Regions from separate parts of the Halomonas sp. V046 genome, predicted to be linked through region 3. Evidence: riboswitches for the same ligand, from Rfam matches in the RefSeq annotation. Region 3 holds a riboswitch; each other region holds the start of a gene.
What was found. A riboswitch is a leader RNA that binds a small molecule or an ion and turns the genes downstream of it on or off. The one in region 3 is predicted to bind thiamine pyrophosphate.

Region 1 (3,178 bases), on a different contig from region 3:
TGACCAGGTGCATGGGCACGTGGCCGGGGCCCTCGATCATCACCTGAACATCATGCTTCCAGGCGATACGGGTCAGCTCGCCGAGGGTCTTGAGCTCGGCCATCTGGGCCTCGTCGTTGGCATCCGCCACCGACCCCGGACGCAGACCGTCACCGAGTGAGAAGGCCACGTCATAGCGCTTGCAGATCTCGCAGATGTCCTCGAAGTGGGTGTAGAGAAAGCTCTCCTGGTGGTGGAACAGGCACCACTTGGCCATGATCGAGCCGCCCCGCGAGACGATGCCGGTCACCCGGTTGGCGGTCAGTGGCACGTAACGCAGCAGCACGCCGGCATGGATGGTGAAATAGTCGACGCCTTGTTCGGCCTGCTCGATCAGGGTGTCGCGGAACACCTCCCAGGTCAGGTCTTCGGCCACGCCCTTGACCTTCTCCAGGGCCTGGTAGATCGGCACGGTGCCGATCGGCACCGGGGAGTTGCGGATGATCCATTCCCGGGTCTCATGGATGTTCTGACCGGTGGACAGGTCCATGATGGTGTCGGAGCCCCAGCGGATGCCCCAGGTCATCTTGTCGACCTCTTCCTCGATGGAGGACGTCACCGCGGAGTTGCCGAGGTTGCCGTTGATCTTCACCAGGAAGTTGCGGCCGATGATCATCGGCTCGGTTTCCGGATGGTTGATGTTGCAGGGAATGATCGCTCGGCCCGCGGCGACTTCATCGCGCACGAACGCCGGCGTGATCTCCTCGGGTAGGCGTGCCCCGAAGCCCTGGCCGGGGTGCTGATGGCCGAGAATGCGCTCGACCTCGGGAGTCCCCGCGTAGTCGGCGCTGAGCGCCTGGCGGCGCTGGTTCTCGCGGATGGCGATGAACTCCATTTCCGGCGTGATAATCCCCTGACGGGCGTAGTGCAGTTGGGTGACGTTATGGCCTTGCCGGGCCCGACGCGGGGTGCGGGTCAGGTCGAAGCGCAGCGGGGCGAGCATCGGATCCTGGGCGCGCCGGCGACCATACTCGGAGGTCGGGCCGTCGAGAAATTCGGTGTCATCGCGTTCCTCGATCCAGGTCCGGCGTAGCTCCTTCAGGCCGCGGCGCAGGTCCGCCGACACCTCGGGGTCGGTGTAGGGCCCCGAGGTGTCGTAGACCAGAATCGGGGGGTTGGCCTCGTCCGCGCCGCTGGTGCGGGTGGGTGACAGTGAAATCTCGCGAAAGGGCACGCGGATATCTGGGCGCGAGCCCTCGATGTAGATCTTGCGCGAGCCTGGCAGCGGCTGGATCGCGGCCTCATCGACGCGGGCGCTCTCGGCCAGGAAGTGGGTGGTCTTGCTCGACGTGCGGCTATCCATCTCGGTCTCTCCTTCAGGCGGGCAGGGATCGGCTGCCGGTTATGGTTGTTGACTGCTGAATGATCCGTGCATCGGGCTGAGGCGAGACTGGTCGGACGGAGAGTCAAGCGGGGCGGTCTTGTCCCGTCGCTTGATCCCTACGCTGGTCCTCGCCGCGATGCCGTGGCACCGGGGGTATCCCCAGATCAGGTTCAACGGGTTCCATGCGCTGCATGATCTCAGCCGTGGTCCACGGCCCCCCGTCAAGCGGTCTTGCTGTCGTTCGGTCCTGCTGTCGTTCGGTCGTGTCGTCGTGCGTGGCCAGGGTGTGCCGCCACCGGCGGCATGACCGTGTGGCGATCACGAGCGCTGGGTGGCCGTGCCGAGCGGTGGCGACACGCCAGCCTAGTCGGCCAGGTCCAGGCCCATCTGCCAGAAGTCGATCTCGAGCCGGGTGGCATCGCGAAACAACCTCACCAACTCATCGAAGCGCCGCGGCGAGACCTCGGCCAGACGCTCATCGAGCCAGAGCCGTTCGGCCTCGGCCGCGTCCTGGAACTCGGCGCTTTCGTACATGGCGATCCAGGCGTCGTAATCGTTGTCGGCGCCACGCAGCGTCGATGGCTGAGCCTTGAGCCAGTCGGCGATCTCGGCGTAGCCGACCATGCAGGGCGACAGCGCCACGTGCAGGTCGAGAAGGTCGCCGCGGGCACCGGCATCGAGCACGTAGCGGGTGTAGGCCAGGGTCGCGCGGGCTTCGGGCAGGGTGGCCAGGTCGGCTTCACGGATGCCCCAGTCGCGACAGAACCCGATGTGCAGGCCGAGTTCCACATCGAGGATCGTCTGCATGCCGGCGAAGGCGCTGCGCATTTCTTCGAGGGACTGGCTCTTGTAGGCCGCCAGGGCGTAGGCCCGGGCAAACTGGACCAGGAACAGATAGTCCTGCTTGAGGTAGTGACGAAACGCGTCCTCGGACAGGGTGGCGGTGCCTAGCTGGCGCACGAAGTCGTGCTCGATGTAGGCCGTCCAGTCCGAGCGGCAGGCGTCGATCAGGTCGGCGAAACGATAGCCCATGTGTCCTCCGGTCGAATGGATCCGGAGTGAGGGCGGGGAGGGGGAAAGGAGAGTGGGGAGAGAACCGGGAAGGCATCAGGCGCTCCGCCACCGCCTGAATCCCTACGCCGGTTCACTGGCGGGCATCTGCCCAGCCTTCACCCGGATCAGGTTCCACGGGACCAGCGCTTGGTCTGCAGGAAGGCATGTCGTGTGGGCTGCTTGCCACCATCTGCAACCATAGCCTTCCTGCGCCTGCGCCATCTCAGCCGGATTCACCGGCACCCCGTCAAGCGATCTTCCGGCAGTCTAAGCACTAACGGGGCCGAGGGGAACCCCCTGGGCGCCATGGCCGAGTGTGCGGTACGCGAAACTGACGCGGCACTGGCGCAGTTGTGCACGTCATTGTGCGATGGCTTCAAACTCGAGACGAACGGCGACGCTGTCGCCGACCAGGCCGTTGTCCACGGCGTAGTCCATGCCCCAGTCGCTACGTTTCAGCTCGGTGGTCGCCGAGACGCCAAGGGTGTGTTGCTCGTGGCCGAAGGGATAGCGGTCGGCCTTGTTCAGCGTCACGGCCAGCGTCACCGGATGCGTTTCGCCGCGCAGGCTGAGTTGGCCAGTCAGGGTGCCCTGGGCGGGGCCGTCGGGGGACAGCTCGTCGGCCACGAAGGTCAGTGTCGGATGGTCGCCGGCGTCGAGGAAATCCGCGCCCCGCACGTGGTCGTCACGCTCTTCATGGTTGGTGAAAACGCTGTCGGCGGCGATCTCGACTCGACCGGAGGCGAGGGCCTGGGTCGCCTC
Region 2 (3,178 bases), on a different contig from region 3:
GGGGGCGTCGCCAAGGCACCGGACTCGCGCTGTTTACGGTCTTCCTTGTTGCGATACATCATGGTGTCGGCTGCCCGGAGTAGCGCTTCTTCGTCGAGGTACTCTCGCTCGCCGGTCTCGGCGACGCCCACGCTGATCGAGAAATCCGGATAGCGGGTCTGGAAGGCAAGCTCCACCTTGGATCCGATCATGCGGGCGCTCTTGACGTCGCAGTCGGGCAGAATGCAGCAGAACTCATCGCCGCCGAGGCGACAGCAGATATCGCTGTTGCGTACCGTCTCCTGCATCACTTCGCCGAAGGTGACCAGAATCTCGTCGCCCTTGTGGTGGCCGAAGGTATCGTTGATGGTCTTGAAGTTGTCGATATCACAGTAGATCAGGCTCAGCAGCGAGTGGCGGCGCTCGGCCATGCGAATCTCTCTGTTCAGCGCCTGGCTCATCCCGCGCTTGTTGAACAGACCGGTCAGGGGGTCCTTCTCGGCGTAGGTCGCAAGTTCCTTGGTCTTCTCTTCGAGGTTGCGGGCATAGAGCTCCATCCGCCGCTTGGCGCTGTGCACCTCGTTGAGCAGGGTGTCGATGTAAGTGTCGAACACCAAGGTGATATCGAAGTACATGAGCTTGTCGAGGCTGCTCTTGACGTCGTTGCTCTTGACGTCGTTGCTCTTGACGTCGTTGATGGTTTTGTTATGGCCGAGATTCTCGTCGATGACGCGAAACAGAATCGTCTTGAGGGTGCACATCGCCGACAGGAACAGCTTAGGCTCCACGCCGATGCGCTTGTGGACCAGGCCAATACGCAGACGACTATTGACGTATTCGGTGTCGTAGTAGCCGGTGAAGAGGTCGAGCACGTACTGGCGTTGGGCGGAGCGCAGCCGCTGCAGCGTTTCCGAATCGCCGATCAGCAGGCTGATTTCGTCGATTTCCGTCTGACGCTCGTAAAATTCCTCGACGATGATTTCGATATGCTCATTGATGATGGGTTTGAGCGCCGCGAGATCCGCGAGGTCAGCGTCACCGAGGTTGAGAAATTCCTTGCGACGCTTGATCTCGACCTCGCTGATATGCATTTGTTCCAGCAGGGATTTATCGATGGGTCTCATGGCGCTTCTCACAGTCAAATGGGGATGGCGCTCAGCCGACCATCACTGGCATGATGTGCCCCGGTTGTTCTGGATCAAGAATCGGGATGATTTTTCTTGATCATTACGTATATCGTGGTTCTGTGGTATTTGCACGACTGGGTAGTGCCGTAACAAGCTGTCCGCCCACGGACATTCCACGCTAAGACGATATTTAGTGCATTGATACGCAGTGTAACTCGATATTAACAATTTGTTACCTGTCGCCAGGGGAGTCCTCATTGGACTGAGAAAGCGCGTTGCTGACCCTGGAACCTGATCCGGTTGATACCGGCGGAGGAAGAGCGACCATGTCGACGATCACGATCGCCGCGATTGCCGCGGCGCTAGCCTGCTTCACCCTGCTGGGCCTCAAGGCTCGTCGCCGGGACGAGCGTCTCGATGACTATGTCACCGCGCGGAACTCCCAGTCGGGAATGGCGCTGGGGCTGTCCTTTCTTGCTTCGGGCATGGGCGCGTGGATCCTCTTCGCCCCGCCCGAGATCGGCGCCTTCGTCGGCCCCTTGGCGGTGGCAGGCTACGCCCTCGGCTCGGCGTTACCGTTTATCGTGCTGGGGTTGTTCGGGCCCGCCATCCGGCGCCGCCTGCCCGAGGGGCGCAGCATCGGTGAGTTCGCTCAGCACTGCCACGGCAGCCTGGTCCAGCGGGCGGTGGCGTTGGTGTCGGTACTTTACATGGGCTGCTTTCTGGCCGCCGAGTTGACCGCCATCGGCGCGATTACCGGCCTGTTGTCCGGTGGCTCGGGTCAGTGGGTGATCCTTGCCGTCGCGGTCACTACCCTCGTCTATACCGCCGCCGGCGGCCTGCGCGCGAGTCTTGCCACGGACCGCTGGCAGGCGTGGCTGTTGATGGCCTTGCTGGTGCTGGTGGCTGGGGTCACGTTGAGCCGGCTGCCGAGCCTGCCGCCGTTGTCCGCCTTGCCGTCGCTGCCGACAGGCGACGCGCTATCCGTGGCGCTGACTCTGATCATTGCGGTGACCGCAGCCAACCTGTTTCACCAGGGCTACTGGCAGCGGGTCTGGGCCGCCAGAGACGACACGGCCCTGGTGCGCGGGGCCTGGCTTGGGGGTGGCTTGACCGTGATCGTCGTGGCCGTGGTCGGCGGCCTCGGCATGCTCGCGGCGGCCAGCGGTGTGGCCTTGGGGCAGCCGCCGATTCCGTTCTTTGCACTGCTTGCCGATGCGCCAGCCTGGCTCGCGCTACCGGCCCTGGTACTGGCGGTCACGCTGGTGGCCTCGAGTGTCGATACCCTGCAGAACGCCTTGGCGTCGCTGGCAAGTGCCGCAGGAGGAGGGCGCCAGCGCTCCCTGAGAGAAGCCCGCTGGATCACCGTGGTCTTGATGGTCCCGGTCGTGCTCATCGCCCTGCAGGGGCTGTCAGTGCTGCGCTTGTTCTTGATCGCTGATCTGCTCTGCGCGGCCATCGTGGTGCCGGTGATGCTCGGCCTGTGGTCTAGAATGCGCCCCTTGGCCGCCATTGGTGGTGGCGTCGCGGGGTTGATCGCGACCCTGGTGCCCGGCTGGCTCGCCGGCGGCAGCCTTCAGGCGGGTCTGCTGGCCGCCAGTTTCCCCAACGGTGTACCGACTCTGGCGCCGTTTCTCTGGGCGCTGGTGATTTCCTCCCTGGTCAGTGTTGCGCTGGCGCTTGTCGCAGGAGGCCCTCGTCAGCTCGCCTGACCTTGCTGGCACCGTGGCGTGGACCCGCCTCGTTCGCTGGCGGCCGCGGGGCGGTCGTGTTGCAGCCGGGGCTTGAACCACGGCGGCGGAAACCGCCTGCTTCACCGTCACAACGCGACGGCGAAGCAGGCGGTGCAGCAGGTAGCCGATAGAGGTCACTGAATGACCGACTTGAGCAGGTTCTGCAGGCCGGTGTTCTGGTCCGGCAAGGCGAAGGCGGCGGCCGGGGGCGTGACGCTGGACAGCGATGAGACCTGGAAGCGATCGGAAAAGCGCAGGATACCGAGGCCACGCTCCTTGATCAGCGCCGCGACGGGGTCACGATTGCCGGTCAGCGTCTGCTGATAGCGATCGAAGACC
Region 3 (3,178 bases):
CACTGCACTTCGGCAAACCACCCACAGGAGGCTGACATGACTCTGCGACTCGGCGACACCGCCCCGGATTTCACCCAGGAAAGCACCGCCGGCACCATCCAGTTCCACGACTGGGCCGGCGACAGCTGGGTGATCCTGTTCTCCCACCCCAAGGACTTCACGCCGGTATGCACTACTGAGCTCGGCGAGGTATCGCGCCTGAAAGGCGAGTTCGACAAGCGCAACACCAAGGCCATCGGCCTGTCGGTCGATCCTATCGAGGACCACCACGCCTGGGCCGGCGACATCGAAGACACCCAGGGCCATGGACTCAACTTCCCGCTGCTGGCGGACCATGATCGCAAGGTCAGTGACCTCTACGACATGATCCATCCCAACGCCAACGACACCCTGACGGTGCGCAGCGTCTTCATCATCGACCCCAACAAGAAGGTCCGCCTGACGCTGACCTATCCGGCCAGTACCGGCCGCAACTTCGACGAGATACTGCGCGTGCTGGATAGCCTGCAGCTGACCGATGGCTACAAGGTGGCCACGCCGGTCAACTGGACGCCGGGCCAGCGCTGCATCATCGTGCCGGCGGTCAGCAACGACGAGGCCAGCAAGCTATTCCCCGAGGGCTGGGACGAACAGCGACCCTATCTGCGCTACGTCAAGCAACCCGGCAAGTCCTGATCTCAGGCCACCTGCCTACCCGGTACACGCGGCCGCCCACTGGCGGCCGCGTGCGTTGTTGAGCAGGGCCGCTGCCCGATCGCGAGCCTTAGCCTATAGCGGAACAATGGGGGGCTGGCATGTCACGCGCTCGCCGCACCCGATATCATCCCACTCGCTGTCTCATCCCCTCTTGCCAGGAGCGCCCCTTGCCCTCCAGATGATGACACCTTGTTGCCGGGTTGGCGGCCCTCGCCCTGAGCACCTCGGCCTAAGCGCCTCGGCCCAGGAGACGACGCGCCTCGAGGTCGGCTATATGCCGAGAGCCTGGCTCGGGCCCGGCGCTACCTGCTCAATCTGCCCAACCTGCCCAACCTGAAGGCAGCACGACCGCGTGCCAGCGCCATCATCGTGGCCAATGGCACGGCGAACGCGGCGGCCCTGAAGACACCCGACGCCACCGATAACGCCCTACGCCTGTGCCGGAATTCGCCGAAGGCGCAAGGCCTCGTAACGACAGAGGACTCACCGAGGTCGACGCCTCGGAGGTCACCCTGGCCAAAAACCAGGCCGCTGGCTGGGCCTATGTTCGCGCCTGATGCCAGCCCCTGGGCCCCCCCCACCGGCACCACGCAAGTGAACGGCTGTCGCGCCACCCTGTCACAATTTCGACATCGAACGTTAAGCGCGCGTTAAGGCATAGCGTGTAAGGTGTCATGGGTCCCCTTTCCCTGACCGTCTTCGGAGTCGATCTTGCCATGTCGCCCCTCGCTTTCGATATTCGTCCTCGCCCCCTCGCCCTGCGCCTGTCTGCCGGGGGGCTCGCCCTGTCCGGCGCCGCATTGCTCACCGGCATCGCCCTGATGGCCTGCTGGTCCACCTGCAGCGTCCCGCTAGGGCTGTTGAGCCTGGCACTGGGCAGCATGGCCCTGTGGCACGATGACGGCGATGGGAGCGCCAAGGACGTCGATGACGACCTCGATCTCGACCAAGGCCAGGACAGCGCCCCCCTTGGCACCACGCTGCGTCACCTGACCCTGGCCTCCCTGGGTACCCTGGTGGCATTGCAGTTGCTGGGGTAATCGGCTTTACAGCTCGCTCTCGAGTGGTGATAGTAGGCGCTTGGCAACCACTGCCACTTGTCCACGACAGGGGCGCCGCGTGCATGGCTCAGGCCGTCGTGCGCGGCTGAGAGGCACCCTTGGAACCTGACCCGGATCATACCGGCGGAGGGAGTCGCGGCGGCCGTCCGCGCCGTCCCGGCGCGCCTCCGCCTGGAGGCGAGCATGACAGCTTCTCTCACCGGCGCCGAGCTTGGCGCTCGCCTGACGCGAATGCGCCAGGCCACACCACTGATACACCACATCACCAACTACGTCGCCATGAACAGTGCCGCCAACGTGCTGCTGGCCCTTGGCGCCTCACCGGCGATGGTCCATGCCAGGCAAGAGGCCGCCGAGTTCGCGTCCCTGGCCGATGCGCTCAGCGTCAATATCGGCACGCTGTCGCCGGCCTGGGTCGAGGCCATGGTCGAGGCGGCCACCAGCGCCCGGGCCCACGCCAAACCCTGGGTCCTCGACCCCGTCGCCGTCGGGGCTACCGCCTATCGCCGCGAGGTAGCCGGCCGCCTGCTCGCCTGCCGGCCCACGGTCATTCGTGGCAACGCCTCGGAAATCATCGCGCTGCACGGCGCCAGCACCGGCGGGCGCGGCGTGGATTCCACTGTGGCCAGCGACGAGGCCCTCGCGGCTGCCGTCGCCCTGGCCCGTAACGCCAACGCGGTGGTGGCGGTGACCGGCGAAGTCGATCTGGTCACCGATGGCCAGCGCCTGGCTCGGGTGTCCGGCGGCCATGCGCTGATGCCGCGGGTGACGACACTCGGCTGCGCGCTGAGCGGCGTGGTCGCCGCCTTCGTCGCCAGCGGCGCCGATGCCTTCGAAGACTGCATCGGCGCACTCGCCTGCTATGGCGAGGCCGGACGCCGCGCCGGCCGTGACGCCCATGGGCCTGGCAGCTTCGCCAGCGCCTTTCTCGATGAACTCTATCGAATCGACGCCGACGCCCTGATCGGCCTAGCCCCGCTGGAGATAGCGCATGTCCCTTGAATCTCGCCCCTGCCCCCTGGAGAGCGGCTTCCACCCTGACCAGCTCGCCGTCTACCTGGTCACCGACCCGCACCTTTGCGCGGCGCACGGCCTGGTGAAAACCGTCGAGGCCGCCGTTCGCGGCGGCGTGACCCTCGTCCAACTGCGCGACAAGCACGCCGACGACGCCACCTTGATCGACCAGGCCCGGCAGCTCAAGGCCGCGCTGGCAGGTAGCGGCGTCCCCCTGATCATCAATGACCGGGTGGCGGTGGCGCAGGCCGCAGGCGCCGACGGTGTGCACCTCGGCCAAGGCGATAGCGAGGTGGCCGAAGCGCGCCGCCTGCTGGGGCCGGGCGCCATCATCGGCCTGTCGGTCCAGAACCCGGCGCAGCTCGCCACCCTCGACGTAGAAGCGCTGGACTACCTCGGCCTGGGAC

Region 1: another riboswitch for thiamine pyrophosphate. It lies ahead of thiC (phosphomethylpyrimidine synthase ThiC); the one in region 3 lies ahead of thiM (hydroxyethylthiazole kinase).
Region 2: another riboswitch for thiamine pyrophosphate. It lies ahead of ACUN9Y_RS08930 (sodium:solute symporter family transporter); the one in region 3 lies ahead of thiM (hydroxyethylthiazole kinase).

Annotation. Positions count from the first base shown of each region.
Region 1 covers NZ_JBQXYF010000007.1:231,778-234,955, forward strand. Annotated here, with positions in the region: gene thiC (phosphomethylpyrimidine synthase ThiC) at 1-1,342, opposite strand, end outside; TPP riboswitch at 1,460-1,594, opposite strand; gene tenA (thiaminase II) at 1,727-2,395, opposite strand; gene ACUN9Y_RS11560 (YceI family protein) at 2,777-3,178, opposite strand, start outside.
Region 2 covers NZ_JBQXYF010000005.1:304,463-307,640, reverse strand. Annotated here, with positions in the region: gene ACUN9Y_RS08935 (GGDEF domain-containing protein) at 1-1,103, opposite strand, end outside; TPP riboswitch at 1,341-1,442, shown strand; gene ACUN9Y_RS08930 (sodium:solute symporter family transporter) at 1,433-2,818, shown strand; gene ACUN9Y_RS08925 (hypothetical protein) at 2,974-3,178, opposite strand, start outside.
Region 3 covers NZ_JBQXYF010000010.1:37,201-40,378, forward strand. Annotated here, with positions in the region: gene ACUN9Y_RS14560 (peroxiredoxin) at 37-675, shown strand; gene ACUN9Y_RS14565 (hypothetical protein) at 1,413-1,736, shown strand; TPP riboswitch at 1,795-1,906, shown strand; gene thiM (hydroxyethylthiazole kinase) at 1,941-2,759, shown strand; gene thiE (thiamine phosphate synthase) at 2,749-3,178, shown strand, end outside.